2 regions of the Leifsonia sp. genome follow, and region 1 is predicted to be linked to the other one. Evidence: predicted binding sites of a transcription regulator. Region 1 holds the regulator's gene; the other holds the start of a gene.
The links. Region 1 encodes HspR, which represses chaperone genes until heat shock. Its sites were predicted from a motif close to AAGTTGAGTCNNNNNGACTCAACTT; they were not measured.
Positions count from the first base shown of each region.

Region 2: a site for HspR is predicted at 1,951-1,975, ahead of ACTHMF_RS10680 (ATP-dependent Clp protease ATP-binding subunit). Genes of this name have one in related genera too.

Region 1 is NZ_JBQCGZ010000117.1:114-12,122, reverse strand. It holds gene ACTHMF_RS12670 (glycoside hydrolase family 3 C-terminal domain-containing protein) at 1-1,570, opposite strand, end outside; gene ACTHMF_RS12665 (MFS transporter) at 1,583-2,986, opposite strand; gene ACTHMF_RS12660 (LacI family DNA-binding transcriptional regulator) at 3,128-4,156, shown strand; gene ACTHMF_RS12655 (alpha/beta hydrolase) at 4,240-5,625, shown strand; gene ACTHMF_RS12650 (glycine C-acetyltransferase) at 5,654-6,841, opposite strand; gene tdh (L-threonine 3-dehydrogenase) at 6,841-7,884, opposite strand; gene ACTHMF_RS12640 (type 1 glutamine amidotransferase domain-containing protein) at 7,989-8,690, opposite strand; gene ACTHMF_RS12635 (LysR family transcriptional regulator) at 8,799-9,668, opposite strand; gene ACTHMF_RS12630 (cysteine hydrolase family protein) at 9,727-10,467, shown strand; gene ACTHMF_RS12625 (heat shock protein transcriptional repressor HspR) at 10,588-11,001, opposite strand; gene ACTHMF_RS12620 (DnaJ C-terminal domain-containing protein) at 11,013-12,008, opposite strand.
Region 2 is NZ_JBQCGZ010000096.1:40,118-45,904, forward strand. It holds gene ACTHMF_RS10680 (ATP-dependent Clp protease ATP-binding subunit) at 1-1,920, opposite strand, end outside; gene ACTHMF_RS10685 (hypothetical protein) at 2,079-2,426, shown strand; gene ACTHMF_RS10690 (cytochrome c oxidase assembly protein) at 2,433-4,502, opposite strand; gene ACTHMF_RS10695 (copper resistance CopC family protein) at 4,499-5,191, opposite strand; gene ACTHMF_RS10700 (YcnI family copper-binding membrane protein) at 5,188-5,787, opposite strand, start outside.

The DNA.
Region 1 (12,009 bases):
GCACCTGCGGGCGATGCTCCAGCCGGAGCGAGACCGTCTGGCCGGCGCGCAGCGCGAGCGGGAAGGACTGCTTCGGCGGGTTCAGGAACGCCATGAAGGGATCGGTGCCCTCGGGGAAGAACAGCCCGTCGCTCTTCAGCTCGCCATCCACCTCGAAGCGGAACAGGCCGAGACCGGCGAAGCCGACGGCGTACTCGCCGTCCTCCGGCGCGGTGAACGTGCCCGTCACCTCGATCACGGCGGTCGAGCCGAGCACCGGGTCACCGAGCCAGGCGAGCCGGCCGCCCATCCGGTGCTCGTCGAGCAGGATGCCGCCCTCGGCGTCGAGGAAGCGCACGTGCACGCCGCCCTCGCCGGTCGCCGGGTCGGTCGAGACCCGTGCGTCGAGCGGCAGGACGGACTCGGACGAGCGCACCCCGGGCGCGAACCGGACGTTCTGCGCGCCGAACACGTCGGCGATGCCGTCGAGCGGGGTCACCACGTGCTGCGGGAACACGGTCGCGGAGCCGCCGCCCTGGCTGCGCGCGACGCGGGCGTGCTGGCCGAGCACCGCGACGGTCGTCCCGTCTGCCGCGACGGGAAGCAGGCCGCCCTCGTTGCGCACCAGCACCATCCCGTCTGCGGCGGCCTCGCGCAGCAGGGCGTCGATGCGCTCCTGCGGCCACGGCTCGGCGAGCGGCGTCGCGGCCTCCACGCCGTCGAGCGCGCCGAGCCGGCCGGCGAGCCGCAGGATGCGGCGCACCTTCTCGTCCACGTGCGCCTCGTCCACCTGGCCGGCGCGGACCGCCTCGACGAGCGCCGCGCCCCAGACGCCCTGCGGGCCGGGCATCGCCAGGTCCTGCGCCGAGCGCGCCGCGGCGACGGTGTCCCGGACGCCGCCCCAGTCGGAGACGACGACGCCGTCGAAGCCCCACTCGTCCTTCAGCGGCGAGCGCAGCAGGTCGTTCTCCGTCATCGTGACGCCGTTGACCGAGTTGTAGGAGGACATCACCAGCCACGCGCCGCCCTCGACCACCATCCGCTCGAACGGCGCGAGGTAGACCTCGCGGAGCGTGCGCTCGTCCACGTGCACGTCGACCGTCATGCGGTCGGTCTCGCTGTCGTTGGCGACGTAGTGCTTGGGGGTCGCGGCGACGCCGCAGGACTGGACGCCTTTCACGAATGCGGTCCCGACGACGCCCGAGAGCCACGGGTCCTCGCTGTACGCCTCGAAGTGCCGGCCGCCGCGCGGCGAGCGCTGGATGTTGACGGTCGGCCCCAGCGCGACGCCGACGCCCTTGCGGCGCGCCTCCGCGGCGATCAGCTGCCCGAGCCGGTGGACGCGGTCGACGTCCCAGGATGCGGCGAGCGCCGTCGGCGACGGGAGGTTCGCCGACGCGTCGCGCTCGTCCCAGAGCTGCCCGCGGATGCCGGCGGGGCCGTCGGAGACGACGATCGTGCCGAGGCCGACCTGCGGCTCCTCGTGCAGCGTCCAGAACGAGGCGCCGGTGAGCAGCCGGACCTTCTGCTCCAGCGAGAGCGCGTCGAGGAGTCCGTCGAGGAACTGCTCGGTCGTCGTGGTGTCGGTCATGGTGCGATTCTCCTAGCGGACGGACTTGATCGGCAGCACGGCGAACGCGCCGACGATGGCGATGACGATGCCGATGGGGAACAGGGGCGTGTACGCGCCGCCGAAGGCGACGACGATCAGGCCGGCGATGCCGGGGGCGAGCGTCTGCGGCAGGGTCGCCGCGATGTTGAGCACGCCGAGGTCCTTGGCGAAGTCGTCCTTGGACGGGAGCACCTCGCTCATCAGCGCGGTGTCCACCGACTGGTAGGCGCCGAAGCCGAGCCCGGCGACGAACGAGAAGATCAGCATCCCGGTCACCGTCGGCATCACGAGCGGGAACACCAGCGAGATCGCGAGGACGATGCCGGCCACGATGACGACGATCTTGCGGCGGCCGAGCTTGTCGGAGAGCGGCCCGCCGATCAGGGTCGAGATGAGCGTCCCGGCGAGCGAGAGGATGCCGAGCAGCGGCACGAGCGCGACCGCCTTGTCCCCCAGGCCGATGTAGTCCTGCAGGATGTAGAGCTGGTAGCCGGTGACCATGAAGTAGCCGGCGAACAGCAGCAGGCGGCCGGTGAAGCCCCAGAAGAAGTCGGGGTGCTTGACCGGGCTGACCCAGAACGTCTTGAGGAACGCGACGACGTCGAACGACGGCTTGGGCTCGCCCTTGTTGGAGCGGTCGGGGTTGAGCACGACGAAGAGCACGAGCACCACGAGCGCGACGCCGGCGAAGACCAGGTAGCCGGCGGGGATGGCGGTCGCGAAGGCGGCGCCGGCGATCTGGCCGCCGAGCGCTCCGAGCATCAGGCCGAGGCCGCTCAGGGCCGAGAAGGTGCCGCGCACGGCGCTCGGGACGCGGTCGGGGAGGATGGCGCTCAGCGGTCCCTGCGCGAAGTTGTACGCGATCTGCACGATGACCCACGCGATGCCGACCTGGACGAGCGTGTTGCCGAGGCCCATCCCGATGAGGGCGAGGCCGCCGATGAGCACGCCGCCGACCATCCACGGCGCCCGGCGCCCGAAGCGGCTGCGCGTGCGATCGGAGACGGTGCCGGCGATCGGCTGGGCGATCATGGCGGCGAACGCGCCGGTCGTCGCGATCACGGCGAGGGCGCCCGCCTTGGCGGTCGGGTCGTCGCCGACGATGCCCTGCACCTGCAGGGGGAGCAGGATGCCGGGGACGGCGCCCCAGATGCCGAAGATGGCGAGGTTGGCGACGCTCATCGAGAGCATCAGCTTCAGGAGCCGGCCGCGCACCTTGGCCTTCTGCCCCGGCTGCGCGGAGACGGCGGAGGTGGGTGCGGCGGAGAACGGCGAGTCCGCGGTGGTCAGGGTGGAGCCCAGTGCCGCGCTGTCGGGGACGCCCGACAGGTTGGAGGGGAGCGTGGGCTGGACGGGCCGGGGGCCCTCGGGGAAGTCGTCAGACGGCGTTGTCACGGGTTCAGTCCTTTCGAGCAGGCGTCGTTGCGTGCTAACACGCGTAACCATACGGGGCCTGTCCGGCAAATACAAGCTATTGCTCGGTTTTTGGTTACACGAGTTAGCAGCCGGCCTCGGCAGACCTAGACTGAGAGCACCATGTTCACGCCCCAGGTCGTCAAGGCCCCGACCAGCGCCGATGTCGCGCTCGCGGCCGGGGTCTCCCGCGCGACGGTCTCGTTCGTGCTGAACGACAAGCCGAACTCGCGCGTCTCCGACGACACCAGGAACCGCGTCCTGGAGGCGGCCCGGCTGCTCGGCTACACGCCGAACACCGCTGCGCGCTCGCTGGCCAGCGGCGAGGCCGTCGCCGGGCTGCTGCACGCCGCCTCCGCCGCGGACCACGGCGCGACCGTGGAGCGCACGTTCGAGCTGCTCCTGAGCCGCACGGTGGACGACGGCATCGACGCCCTCCGGCACGCCGACACCACGGTCGCCGGGGCGGAGGCCGGGCAGCTCTGGGCGAAGCTGCGGCCGGAGGCCGTGCTCGCCGAGGCGGAACGCTGCGACGCCGAGGCGATGGAGGTGCTGCGGCTCGCCGGGGTCAGGGCCCTCATCGTGCACGGCGCGGAACCGGTCGACTACGCGCCGTCGCTCGTCATCCCGCAGCGGCCGTTCGGCCGGGTGGCGATGGAGTCGCTGCTCGCGCTCGGGCACCGCCGGATCGCCGTGCTCGTGCCCTCCGGCCCGTCGGCCGCCGCGCGCGACCGGCTCGCCGGAGCCGAAGAGGCGGCCAGGGGATCCGGCGCGACGGTGACGGTCGTCCACGGCGGCACGACGGCCACGGCGCTGCGCGACTGGGCGCACGGCCTCCGCTACGACCCCGCGGCGCCGACCGCCGTGCTCGCCACCGACGACCGCCTGGCGATGGCGGCGATCCGGGCGCTCGCCGACGCGGGGGTGCGCGTGGCGGGCGACATCTCGGTCATCGGCGCGGACGACATCCCCGCCGGGGCCGAGTACCTGCCCCGCCTGAGCACGGTGACCTTCGACGCCGACGCGCTCGCGACCGAGCTCGCGGACGCGTACGCGCGGATGCGCGCCGGCGAGCGCGTCGAACGCGTGGACGCTCCCCCGGTGCGCGCCATCCTGCGCGAGTCGACGGCCGCGGCGCCCGCCCCCGCCTAGCCTCGACGCTCCCTGAACGCCTTCGCTGGCAGCGGCCCGCTTTCGCGAGCGAATCCGCAGGTCCCCGACCATAGTCTGGCTCGGTGCCCACCATCGCCTGGCTCTGCCTGACCCTCGCAGCGCTCGCCGCGCTCCCCGCCGTGCGCTTCGCGGGACGCGCCTGGCGCCTGCGCGCGACTCCGACGGTGCTCACGATCGTCACCGTCCAGGTCGCCGCGCTCGCCGGCGTCCTGCTCTGGGCGCAGTTCGCGCCACGACCCGACCTCGCCGGCGGCGGCTGGTGGGCGATCGGGCTCGCCGCCGTGACGATCCCGCTCGCCATCGGCGACGCCATCCAGTCCCGGGGCGCGATGCGGGTCGTCTCCGCGGTGCTGACTGCGGCGATGGTCGTCGTCACGGTCGGGGTCGGCGTCGTCGTACTCCGGCCGACACTCAGCACGGTCACGGTCGCCGGTCAGACGATCCCGCTCACCGCGCAGAACCTGCGCGACGGCGCCCAGCTCACCGTGGACATCCCGCCGACGGCATCGCGGTTCTCCGCCCGGCCCGCCAAGCTGTTCGTCCCGCCCGGCTGGCTGCGCCACCCGTCCGGGACGCGCCCGATCGTGACCATGATGATGGGCCAGCCCGGCAGCCCACGGCTCGGGCCCACCGTCGACGCCCTGCACAGCCTCGGCCAGCAGAAGCTGGACGACGCGCCGTTCATCCTCGACGTCGACCAGCTCGGCGGCAGCCTGAAGAACCCGCCGTGCGCGAACTCCAGCGCGGGGCAGGTCGAGACCTACCTGGCCAGGGACGTGCCCGCGTGGATCCGCTCCAACCTGCCCGTGAGCAGCAACCGACTCGACTGGGGACTCGCGGGGTACTCCCACGGCGGTGAGTGCGCCGCCTACCTCGGCGCCGCGTACCCGGCGATCTGGTCGAAGATCGTGTCCGTCGGCGGCCCGGACAAGCCGGGCGAGCACAAGTGGCGGACCCTGACCCTCGCCCGGTACTGGCACGGAAACCTCGCCGCGTACGAGAAGACCTGGCCAGCCAAGGTGATGGCGGCGACCAGCTACGCGGGGAAGCCCATGACCGCCGTCTTCATCGCCGGCATGCTCGACCGTTACTACACGCCGCAGGTCGAGACCAACGCGATGGCGGCGGAGAAGGCCGGCTGGACGGTCACCTTCTGGCGGGTGCCCGGCGCGGAGCACACCAGGGCGCTGGTGCCGGGTCTGGCCAGCGCGTACGACCAGTTCATCCCGCAGTGGCTCGGCTCCGGCGCCATCGTCAGCGCTCCTGGCCGGGTGCTGTGCACACCGGATCAGACGCCGCGCGACTGCGGCGTGAAACAGGCGGTGGCCGTTGTCGGCACAGCGACCATCGTCGACCTGTCCGTCCTCGCCGTGTTCCTCGGCGCCCGGCTGGTGCTGCTCCTCGTCCGCCGCCCGCGCTCGACCCGCGACCTGCCCGAACTCGGCTGAGCCAGCGGCCCGCGGACCGGCGCCGCGCTCAGGCGGCGACCGCCTCCCGTGCCGCGCTGAACGCGTCGACGCAGCGGCGGATCTCCTCGTCCGTGTGCGCGGCGGAGAGCTGCACGCGGATGCGCGCCTTGCCGCGCGGAACGACCGGGAAGGAGAACGCGGTCACGTAGACGCCGTGCTTCTGCATCTCGTCGGCGATGCGGGCGGTGAGCGCCGCGTCCCCGAACATCACAGGGACGATGGGATGCTCGCCCGGCAGCAGGTCGAAGCCCGCCTCCGTCATGAGCGACCGGAACAGGGCCGCGTTGGCGACGAGCCGCTCGCGCAGGTCGTCGGAGCGCTCCAGCAGGTCGAGCGCCGCGAGCGTCCCCGCGACGATCGACGGCGCGAGGGTGTTCGAGAACAGGTACGGGCGCGAGCGCTGGCGCAGCAGGTCCACGATCTCGCGGCGCGACGACACGTAGCCGCCGGAGGCTCCGCCGAGGGCCTTGCCGAACGTTCCCGTGTAGATGTCGACGCGGTCGGCGACACCGCAGAACTCCGGTGTGCCGCGGCCGTGCTCGCCGACGAAGCCGACGGCGTGCGAGTCGTCGACGAACACCAGCGCGCCGAACTCGTCGGCGAGGTCGCAGATCTCCCGCAGCGGCGCGATGTAGCCGTCCATCGAGAACACGCCGTCCGTGACGATCACGGTGAACCGCGCGCCCGCCTCCTTCGCCGCGGTCAGCTGCGCGCGCAGGTCGGCCATGTCCCGGTTCTTGTAGCGGTAGCGCTGCGCCTTGGAGAGCCGGATGCCGTCGATGATCGAGGCGTGGTTGAGCTCGTCGGAGACGATCGCGTCCTCCGCCGAGAACAGCGTCTCGAACACGCCGCCGTTGGCGTCGAAGCACGACGAGAACAGGATGGTCGCCTCGGTGCCGAGGAAGCCGGAGACCCGGCGCTCCAGCTCGAGGTGCTGCTCCTGGGTGCCGCAGATGAAGCGCACGCTGGCCAGCCCGTAGCCCCAGTCGTCGAGCGCGGCCTTCGCCGCGTCGCGCAGGGCGGGGTGGTCGGCGAGGCCGAGGGAGTTGTTGGCGCAGAAGTTGAGCACCTCGGCGCCGTCCGCCGTGATCAGCGCGGCCTGCGGACCGTGGATGCTGCGCTCGCGCTTGGTGAGCCCCGCCTCCTCGATCTCCGCCAGCTGCACAGCGAGGTGGTCGCGAAACGTCCCGTACATCAGAGCTCCGTCCAGTCGAGGATGACCTTGCCGCCGCCGGCGGATGCCGCCGCGGCGAACCCCTTCTCCCAGTCGCGGGCGGGGAAGCGGTCGGACACGATCGAGGCGATGCTGTCGTGCAGCGCCTTCGAGGTCTGCAGCATGGCGCCCATCGCGTTCCAGGTCTCGAACATCTCGCGGCCGTAGATGCCCTTCAGCGTGAGCATGTGCGTGACGACGATGCCCCAGTCGATGGCGATCTTCGTGCTCGGCAGCCCCAGCATCGCGATCCGGCCGCCGTGGTTCATGTTCTCGATCATCGAGGGCAGCGCGGCCGGCGCGCCGCTCATCTCGAAGCCGACGTCGAAGCCCTCGCGCATCCCGAGCGCCTGCTGCGCCTCGCGGATGTCGTGCGTCGACACGTCCACGGTGAAGTCGGCGCCCATCCCGCGGGCGAGCTCCAGCCGCTGCGCGCTGATGTCGGTGCCGACGATGAAGCGCGCGCCGACGTGCCGCGCGACCGCGATGGCCATCAGGCCGATCGGGCCGCAGCCGGTCACCAGCACGTCCTCCCCGACGACGGGGAAGGCGAGCGCGGTGTGCACGGCGTTCCCGAGCGGGTCGAAGATCGCGCCGACCTCCGGCTCGATGGAGGTGTGGTGCACCCAGACGTTCGTCGCGGGCAGCACGAGGTACTCGGCGAATGCGCCGTCCCGCTGCACGCCGACGCCCTTGGTCCTGATGCACATCTGGCGGCGCCCGGCGCGGCAGTTGCGGCAGGTGCCGCACACGATGTGCCCCTCGCCGGAGACGCGGTCGCCGACCTCGACGTCGTGCACGAGCGGCCCGACCTCGACGACCTCGCCGAAGAACTCGTGACCGGGGACGAGCGGGGCGTTCACGGCGGACGCGGCCCAGTCGTCCCAGCGCAGGATGTGCAGGTCGGTTCCGCAGATCCCCGTGCGCAGCACCCGGATCTTCACGTCCTCAGGGCCGATCTCCGGCTCGGGGACATCGACCAGGGACAGGCCGGGACCGGCCTCGCTCTTGTACAGGGCTCTCATTCCGCCATCCTCGTGGGACTCGAATCGTGCATCGTCGCCGGCCGTCACCTGCGCCTCGTGAGCACGGCGGCCGGGCACAACTCTACCCGCGCGGGTGGGCGTTGTTACGACGCCAGCGCGTCGATCACGGCCGTCGCCACCGCCTCGCTCGACTGCGGGTTCTGGCCGCTGATGAGGTTGCGGTCGCGCACCACGTGGGACGCCCACGGCGCACCGTCCTCCACGAGCGCGCCGCGCTCCCTGAGGGTGCTCGCGACGAGCCACGGCGTGTTCTCGCCCAGGCCGCCTGTCAGCTCCTCCTCGTCGCTGAACACCGTCAGCCGGCGCCCGGCGAAGGCGAAGGAACCGTCGGCACGGACCGCGCTGAGCAGTCCGGCCGGACCGTGGCAGAACGGGGCGATCAGCCCGCCCGCCGCGTCGGTCGCGATCAGGATCGCGCCCAGCTGCGGGTCGTGAGCGAGGTCGGCCATCGGGCCGTGACCGCCGGGGAGCACCACGGCGGCGTACGCGCCGGCGTCGATCGCGTCCAGCGCGGCCGGCCGGCGCAGCTCGTCCTCGATCGAGGCCAGGTACGCGCGGAGGTCCTCGACCTTCGCCGCGTCGCCGACGGTCGCGACGTCGAGCGACCCGGGATCGACGGTGGGGACGCGACCGCCGGGGGTCGCGATGGTGACGCTGTGGCCAGCGGCGACGAGGTCGCGATGGGCGACCACGAGCTCCTCCGCCCAGAAGCCGGTCGGGTGCTCCGATCCGTCGGCGAGGGTGAGGGAGTCGGCCGCGGTCACGACCATGAGGATGTTCGACATCGGTGAGTCCTTTCGACGCCGTCCATCGTCGCGTTCCGCTGCACGCCGGGGTCATCGGCGATCCGATGGACGCCATCGGCGCATCGGGGGCGCCGGGGAACCGGGGCGTCAGCGGATGAGGCGCCGGAGCTCGGAGGAGACGGCGGCGATCGCGGGGTTGCTCTCCGCCTCCCGCCCGCGCGTCGCGAGGTAGAGCGTGTTCAGCGGCGCGACCTCGGGTTCGTCGATGGTGACGAGCGCGCCGGCCTCGAGCGCGTCGCCGACCAGGTAGCCGGGCAGGACGGACATGCCGATGCCCGTCAGCAGCGCGTCCCGGATGCCGCGGAGGTCTGGCACGATCGCGATCGTCCGCAATCCTGTTGGCGGCCTGCCGAAGACGCTGCGCCAGTAGCGCCGCACGATGGGCAGCTCCTCCGCGTACGCGACGAGCGGGATGCTCTCCAGCGCTTCGCCACGCCACCGCGGGGCGGCGACGAGCACGAACTCCTCGTCATAGAAGGGCACGGCCGCGATCCCGCGGCGACGCGGCGGCACCGCGCTGACGACCACGTCCACGGCGCCCGCCGACAGGCTCTCCAGCAGGTCGTCGGCCAGCCCGAACACGAGCCGGATCGGTGCGTCCACCGCGGCGGTCAGCTGGGCGAGGTGCGGGACGACCCTGACCGAGAGGATCTCCGCCGCTCCGCCGACGTGGATGGTGCGGGACGCGGTCGCGGAGCGTCCGGCGAGCGCTGCGGCGTCCTCCAGGGCGTCCACGTGGTCGGCGACCCGCCGGGAGAGCTCGACGCCCTTCGCGGTGGGCGTCACGCCAGAGCGGTCGCGCTCGAACAGGCGGACGCCGAGCGCCGCCTCGAGCGCGTCGATGTGCGCGGACACCGTCGCCTGCGAGACGCCGAGAAGCCGGGCCGCCCTGGTGAGCGATCCGGCCCGGACGACGGTCACGAAGGTGCGCAGCTGGTCGAGGCTGGGGCTCGGCATAGGGTCACTGTAGCGATCCCGGTCTGCCGAGGCGGCCGTTCAGCGCTAGAGTCCGAGCATGAAGCGCGCGCTCATCGTCATCGACGTGCAGAACGAGTACGTCACCGGCAACCTGAAGATCTGCCACCCCGATCTGTTCACGTCCATCCCGAACATCGAGGTCGCCTGCGACGCCGCGGCCGACCACGGCGTCCCGCTGGTGCTCGTCCAGCACATCGAGGACGAGGGCGCCCCGGTGTTCGCCCGCGGCTCGGAGGGCGCCGCGCTGCACGCGTCCGTCGCCGACCGCGAGCCGGCGCTGCTGGTGACCAAGTCCGAGGTGTCGTCGTTCGCCGGCACCGGCCTGGAGGCATGGCTGCGCGAGAACGACATCGACACCGTGACGATCGCCGGGTACATGACCCAGCACTGCTGCGCGGGGACGGCGCGGGACGCGGCGGAGCTCGGCTTCGCCGTCGAGTTCCTGTCGGACGCGACCGGGACGCTGGACCTCGTGAACGAGGCGGGGTCGATCTCGGCGGACGCCCTGCACATCAGCGTGCTCGTGACCATGCAGTCCGAGTTCGCGGCGGTCGCGACGACCGAGGAGTGGACGCTCGCGGTCGAGGCGGGCGAGGCGCTCCGCGCCTCGAACCTGTGGGACAGCACCCGCCACGGCCGGCACCCGGACAAGCACGCCGAGCTGCACAAGCTGATGCGGGACGTGCGCGCCGGCATCGACCGCGAGATCGCGGCGGGCGAGGCGCACGAGTTCGCCAACACCCTCTACGTCGGCCAGGGCGCCTCCACGTCGCTCTGAGCGGGTCAAGGGCACACGGGGGACGTGACATGCCGCAGGTGCACAGACTGTGCAGCGCGTCGCGTCCCTCGTGTCACCGGGCACACGCCGTGCAGGCGGCGGCGAGCCTCGCGGTCGCGGTCAGCGCTCCAGCGGGCGCCAGACCACGACCTGGTTGCTGCGGCGCACGCGCGTCCCGGCGCGCAGCGAGACCACCTCGCCCTCCGAGCCGGCCGCGAACACGCGGCGGCCGGGGCGGTTGAGCAGCTCGTCGGCGAGCGCGGACTCCAGTTCGCGCACGCGGTCGCGCAGCGCGCGGACGTTGTCCTCCAGCTCCAGGATGCGGCGGATGCCCTCCAGGCTCACGCCCTCCGAGCCGAGCCGCGCGATCTCCTGCAGCTTCTCCACGTCGCGCATCGAGTAGCGGCGCGACTTGCCCGCGGTCCGGCCCGGGCTCACGAGCCCGAGCCGGTCGTACTGGCGGAGGGTCTGCGGGTGCATCCCTGCCAGCTCCGCCGCGATCGAGATCACGAAGACCTGGCTGTTCTCGTCCATCCCCGGCTCCGTCAGCTCCTGGCCTTGGCGAGCAGGTCCTCGCGCGGATTCTCGTCGGGCAGCGCGGCGGCGAACGCCTCCAGCGCTTCCTTCGCCTCACCGGAGAGGTGCGACGGGACGGCGACCTGGACGACGGCGAGCAGGTCGCCGGTGCCCTTGGACGTCTGGACGCCGCGGCCCTTCACGCGCAGCACGCGGCCGCTCGGCGTTCCGGGGGCGACGCGCAGCTTCACCGGGTCGCCGCCCAGCGTCGGCACCTCGATGGTGGCGCCCAGGGCGGCCTCCGCGAAGGTGACGGGGACGGTCACGCGCAGGTTCAGTCCGTCGCGCTCGAACACCGGGTGCTTGCGCACCGAGACGGTGAGCACGATGTCGCCGGCCTCGCCGCCGTCCGGGCTGGGCTGGCCCTTGCCGCGCAGCTTGATCTTCTGGCCGTCGGACACGCCGGCGGGGATCTTCACCTTGATCGGCTTGCCGTCCGAGGCCTGCAGGGTGATCGTCTCGCCCTTGGTCGCCGTCACGAAGTCGATGGTCGTGTGCGCGGTCACGTCGCGGCCGCGCGTCGGGCCGCCGTAGCCGCGGTAGCCGCCGCTCGCGGTCCCGAACCGGCCGTTGCCGAACAGGCCGCCGAGCACGTCGTCGAACCCGCCGCCGCCCTGCTGGAAGGTGTAGCTGCGGGCGCCGCCCGGCGCCCCGCCGCCGAACATGCCCCCGAAGACGTCGTCGAATCCGCCCTGGCCGCTGCTGCCGGGCGAGGTGAATCGCGCCCCGGAGCCCATGGCCCTGATCTGGTCGTACTCCGCGCGCTCCTCGGCGTCGCTGAGGACCGAGTAGGCCTCGCTGATCTCCTTGAACTTCGCCTCCGCGGCGGTGTCGCCGGGGTTGGAGTCCGGGTGGTACTTGCGCGCGAGCTTGCGGTAGGTCTTCTTCAGGTCCGCATCGCTGACGTCCTTGGAGACGCCAAGAACCTTGTAGAAGTCCTTGTCGAACCAGTCCTGGCTTGCCACG
Region 2 (5,787 bases), on a different contig from region 1:
CATCAGCCGGTCGATGTTCAGCTCGACGATCTCGCCGAGCTCGTCCTGGCTGAGCGCGGAGAACACGACGATGTCGTCCAGCCGGTTCACGAACTCCGGCTTGAACGCCTGCCGCACCATCTGCAGCACGGCCTCCTCGCGCTCGGTCTCGTTCAGCGTCGGGTCCACCAGGTACTGGCTGCCCAGGTTGGAGGTGAGGATGAGGATCGCGTTGCGGAAGTCGACCGTGCGGCCCTGGCCGTCGGTGAGCCGGCCGTCGTCGAGCACCTGCAGCAGCACGTCGAACACCTCGGGGTGCGCCTTCTCCACCTCGTCCAGCAGGATCACCGAGTACGGGCGACGGCGCACGGCTTCGGTCAGCTGACCGCCCTGCTCGTAACCGACATACCCGGGAGGCGCGCCGACCAGGCGCGAGACGGAGAACTTCTCCCCGTACTCGCTCATGTCGATGCGCACCATCGCCTTCTCGTCGTCGAACAGGAAGGCGGCGAGCGCCTTCGCCAGCTCCGTCTTGCCGACACCGGTCGGACCGAGGAACAGGAACGAGCCGGTCGGGCGTCCGGGGTCGGAGATCCCGGCGCGCGTGCGGCGCACCGCGTCGGCGACCGCCTGCACGGCCTTCTTCTGACCGATGATGCGGCGGCCGAGCTCGTGCTCCAGGTGCAGCAGCTTCTCGGTCTCGCCCTGCGTGAGCCGGTCGACCGGGATACCCGTCCAGGCGGCGACCACGGCGGCGATGTCGTCGGCGGTGACCTGCTCGTTCACCATGCGCGGGTGGTCGGGGTGCTGCTCGGCACGCTCGGCCTCCGCGAGCTCGCGCTCGATGTTCGGGATGGTCTCGTACTCGATGCGGGACGCCTCCTGGTAGCGGCCGTCGCGCAGCGCCAGGTCGCGCTGGGTCTTGGCCTCGTCCAGCTGCGAGCGCAGCTCGCCGACGCGGTTCAGCGACGCCTTCTCGGCGCGCCAGCGCTCCTGCAGCTGTTCGAGCTCGTCCTCCTGCTCGCGCAGCCGCTGCCGCAGCTGCTCCAGGCGCTCCTTGCTGGCGTCGTCCTTCTCCTTCTTGAGGGCGAACTCCTCCAGCTTCATCCGCTCCACCTGGCGCTGCAGGGTGTCGATCTCGACCGGGGCGGAGTCGATCTCCATCTTGAGCCGGCTGGCCGCCTCGTCGATCAGGTCGATCGCCTTGTCCGGCAGCTGCCGCGCGGTGATGTAGCGGTTGGAGAGCGAGGCCGCCGCGACCAGGGCGGAGTCCTCGATGGTCACGCCGTGGTGCGCCTCGTAGCGACCCTTGAGCCCGCGCAGGATGGCGACGGTGTCCTCCACGCTCGGCTCGCCGACGTACACCTGCTGGAAGCGCCGCTCGAGCGCGGCGTCCTTCTCGATGAACTCGCGGTACTCGTTGAGCGTGGTCGCGCCGATGAGGCGCAGCTCGCCGCGCGCGAGCATCGGCTTCAGCATGTTGGAGGCCGCGACCGACCCCTCGCCGCCGCCCGCGCCCATGAGGATGTGCAGCTCGTCGACGAAGGTGATGATCTGGCCCTCGGCGTCGTTGATCTCCTTGAGGACGGCCTTCAGCCGCTCCTCGAACTGGCCGCGGTACATCGCGCCGGCCACGAGGGCGGACAGGTCGAGCGAGACCAGCTGCTTGCCCTTGAGCGAGTCGGCGACGTCCCCCGCGACGATGCGCTGGGCGAGGCCCTCGACGACGGCCGTCTTGCCGACGCCGGGCTCGCCGATGAGCACCGGGTTGTTCTTGGTCCTGCGGGTGAGCACCTGGCTGACGCGCCGGATCTCGGCGTCCCGCCCGATGACCGGGTCGAGCTTGCCGCTCTTGGCGATCTCCGTGAGGTTCACGCCGTACTGTTCGAGCGCGCTCTTGGCTTCCTCCTGAGTGGAGGGCGCGCCCTGCATGTTCGCCATACTCTGAAGTCCTTTCCACGTCTTCCGACAGAGTTGAGTCTACTTAGCTCAACTTTGCTCGCGCGACGGGTATTCCAGGGCTCAGGCTACCCGCGACGCCGGGCCCGCGGGAGGCCCGGCGGCTCCCGGGACCGGCGCCCCGCGGTACCCTGAACCCCATGGTCGACCCGATGGACGTCCACGTCGTGCTGCTGGACAGCGCGACCGCCGCCGCCCTCTCGCAGATCCTGCCGCTGCTGCTGCTGACCCTGATGGTCGAGTTCCGGCGGGTGGAGCTGCACCGGCGCGGGCGCATCCGGGTCACCCGCACGCTGCTCGGACTGTTCTTCCTGGTGTTCGGCGTCATCGAGACGGTGCTGGTGCTCTCGATCGACGGGACGCTCATCCCGTTCGCGTGGAGCGACCTGGCCGCCGCGCTCGTGATCTTCGGCCTGCTCGGCGTGCTGTTCGCGCTCTCGCTGCTGGACGCGCCCGGCGCCAAGAAGCGCAGGCACGACGAGCGCTGAGCGGCCTCACTCCCTCCGGCTGAGCCGCGCCAGCCGCTCGTTGTACGCGCGCAGCTCGGCGTCGCCGTCGCGCTCCGCCTGGCGGTCGAGGCGGCGGGCGGCGCGCTCGTCCGAGGACACCCAGCGCGCCACAACGAGCAGCGCCACCAGCACCATCGGCAGCTCGGACGCACCCCAGGCGACACCGCCGCCGACGTGCTGGTCGGCGAGCAGCGCGGCGTCGTCCGTCTGCCCGAGCGCGTGGTACCAGTCGGCCGCGAGCACGCAGCCGCTCTCCATCAGTGCGACCCCGAAGAACGCGTGGAAGGCCAGGGTGGCCAGCATCACGATGAACAGGATCGGGTAGGCGGGACGCGGCGGCCCGGGATCGATCCCGATGAACACCCAGAAGAACAGGTAGCCGCTCAGCAGGAAGTGCACGCACATCAGCACGTGCCACTGGTGGCTGAACATCGCGGACTGGAACGCCGGCGTGAAGTAGAACACCACGAGGCTGCCCGCGAAGATCACCCCCGCGACGACCGGACGGGACAGGAACCGCAGATAGCCGGAGTGGGTGAGCAGCAGCAGCCACTCCCGCACTCCCATGCTGCCGTCGTGCCGGGCGGGCAGCACGCGCAGCGCGAGCAGCACGGGACCGCCGAGCACGAACAGGGGAGGCGCGAGCATCATCAGGCCCATGTGCTGCACCATGTGGGTGCTGAAGTGCACGAGCCCGTACACGGCGGCGCCCCCGCTGGTCAGCCAGACCAGTGCGACGCAGCCCGCGAGCCACGCGATCAGGCGGTGCACCGGCCACGGGTCGCCTCGCCGGCGCAGCCGGACGAACGCCCAGACGTACAGCCCGGCGAGCACCGCGGCGAGCGCGAGCCACACCCAGTCGATGTGGGACACCGTCAGTATCCGCTCCACCGTCACCGGCGGCGGGTACGGGAAGCCGAGCAGGCCCTCGCGCGCCTCGTCGCCGGTGAGCGGCTGCTGCGAGACGGGAGGCGCGCTGCGGGACAGCCCGACCGAGACGCCGACCGCCAGCGCCATGAACACGATCTCGGCGGTCGCGAACGCGGCGAACGCCCTCCGGTCGGCGGGGTCGCGCCGCAGTCGCGGGATCACGCGCCTGCGCTGCAGCGCCCCGGCGATCCCGAGCAGCACCAGCACGGCGGCCTTGACCAGGATGAGGATGCCGTACGGCTTCAGCAGGTCGGAGGGGGAGGCCAGCCGCAGGGACGCGTTCACGACACCCGAGAACGCGACCGCCGCGAACGCCCAGCCGGCGAGCGTCGAGTAGCGCGCGACGGCGGCGGGGAAGCCCCGCTTCATGGTCGTCCGCAGCAGCAGCAGGGCGAGCAGGCCGCCCGCCCACAGGGTCACGCCGACCAGGTGGACCGCGAGGCTGTTGACCGCGTTCGCGTGCTCCGAGGAGCCCGCGGCGTGCCCGGAGAGCGCGAGCGGCAGCAGCGCGAACACGGCGAAGCCGAACGCGACGCCCGCGGTGGTGATCCGGTGGGCGAGCGCCGCGACCACGGCCGCGACGAGCACCGCGACGGCGGAGACGACGAGCGACTGACCGAGCTCGACGCCGAACAGGAACGTGCCGAGCGTCGGCCAGAACAGCGCGTCCGCCGGCTGCACGCCCGAGACGCTCACCCCGGTGAGCAGGAGCACGGCCAGCGCGCACGCGAACCAGGCGGCACCCGCCCAGCCCGCCCACCGCGTCGCCCGGGACTGCGCCCAGCCGAGCATCCCCGGCCGCTTCGTCTGCCCCGGCGCGAGGAACGCGGCGACCGCCAGGAAGCCGACGGTCGCCGTCGCCGCGATGTCGTGCAGGGTGCGCGCCACCGGCAGGCCGTACGTCACGAGGTCGCCCGGGTCCAGTAGGGCGGTCCCGGTGAGGAAGGCACCGGAGAACACCATCGCCAGCAGCGCGGCGGCGACGGCGAGCGGCACGCACAGCAGCACCAGCAGCGCCGGAACGCTCACCGGGGGCAGCCGCAGCTCCTGCTCGCGGAACGCCGCCTCACCGGGGGCGCCCGCGTCGTTCGGGTCGACCCGGGTGCCGCCGGTGCGGGCGCTCATTCGTCGTCCTCCTCACGGGACGGCTCCCGGGCGGGCCTGCCGGACGGGGCGCTTCTGCGCGACCGGCGCGCGGTGAGCACCACCACCAGCACGCCGACGGCGGCGAGCACGACGATCCCGACGGCGATCCCGATCACGAGCCCCACGGCGTCGTCCTGCTTCGCCGCGGCCGGAGCGGGCGTCGAGGTGCCGGCCGCCGCCGGCTGTTCCCTCGCCGCCCCGCAGCCGGGACGGTCGGGGCTGCCCTCGCTGCGGGCGGCGCCGGCCGGTGCGCGGTAGTCGAAGACCAGCGAGTCGGACACGGTGTGCCCGTCCGCGGACACGATCTGCCACTCCACCGTGTAGCGGCCGTCCTGGCCGAGCGCGACCGGGGCGGAGACGGTGCGATCGGCGATGCTCGCGCATCCCGTCTCGAAGTGCCGGCCGTTCGCGGCGGTCACCTGGACGAGCGCCGACGAGCCGTCGCCGCTCAGGTCCAGGACGCGATCGTTGAAGGTCAGGCTGACGCGGTCGAGGGGGACGGTCTGCACCGAGCCCGCGGCGGGCGAGCTCTCCACGAGGTAGTCGTGGGCGCTCGCCGCGACCGCGGGTGCGAACGCCAGCGCTGCCGCCGCGATCGCACCCGCGGCCGCAGCGGCCGCCGTCCTCCACGACCGCGCGGGACGGGCGTCCCGCGCGGCCGCGCTCACTTGCCCGCGCCCTGCGCCGGGCGCCCGCGCCGGGTCGCGGCGAACACCGCGACCACGAGTGCGATCGCGCCGAGCGCCAGCCCGCCGATGCCCAGGCCGATCGCGGCGGCAGCGGCAGCCGGGGAGGCGGATGCCGGTGCCGGCTCTGCGCCGGGCGTCGCGGCGACGCTCGGCACGGCGGAGTCCTCCCCCGCCGGCGGGGCCTCGGTGATGTAGACCGTCGGCGCCGGGTGCTCCGGCTCCGCGCCGGACGCCGGGGTCTTCTGGTCCCAGTCGACGACGGTGCCGTCCGAGTAGTACTGGTGGGTCGGCAGCAGGATGCTCCCGGTGTCCGGCATCGCGCCGGCAGAGATGACGAACTGCTGGAACTGGCCCGGCGCGATCTGCACGCCGGAGCCGGCGGTCCAGACCACCTTCACCGGCGCCTCCGTGATGGTGCCGGTGTCCGTCTTCACCGGCTTCGGCAGCGTCTCGGAGACGACCTGCGTCGTCCAGCCGGCGACCGGCTGGTACGAGACCGAGGTGAGCGGCGTGTCGGTGGGCAGGTCCACCTCCAGCTTGACCGTTCCGGCCTTCGCCGACTCGTTGGGGACCTT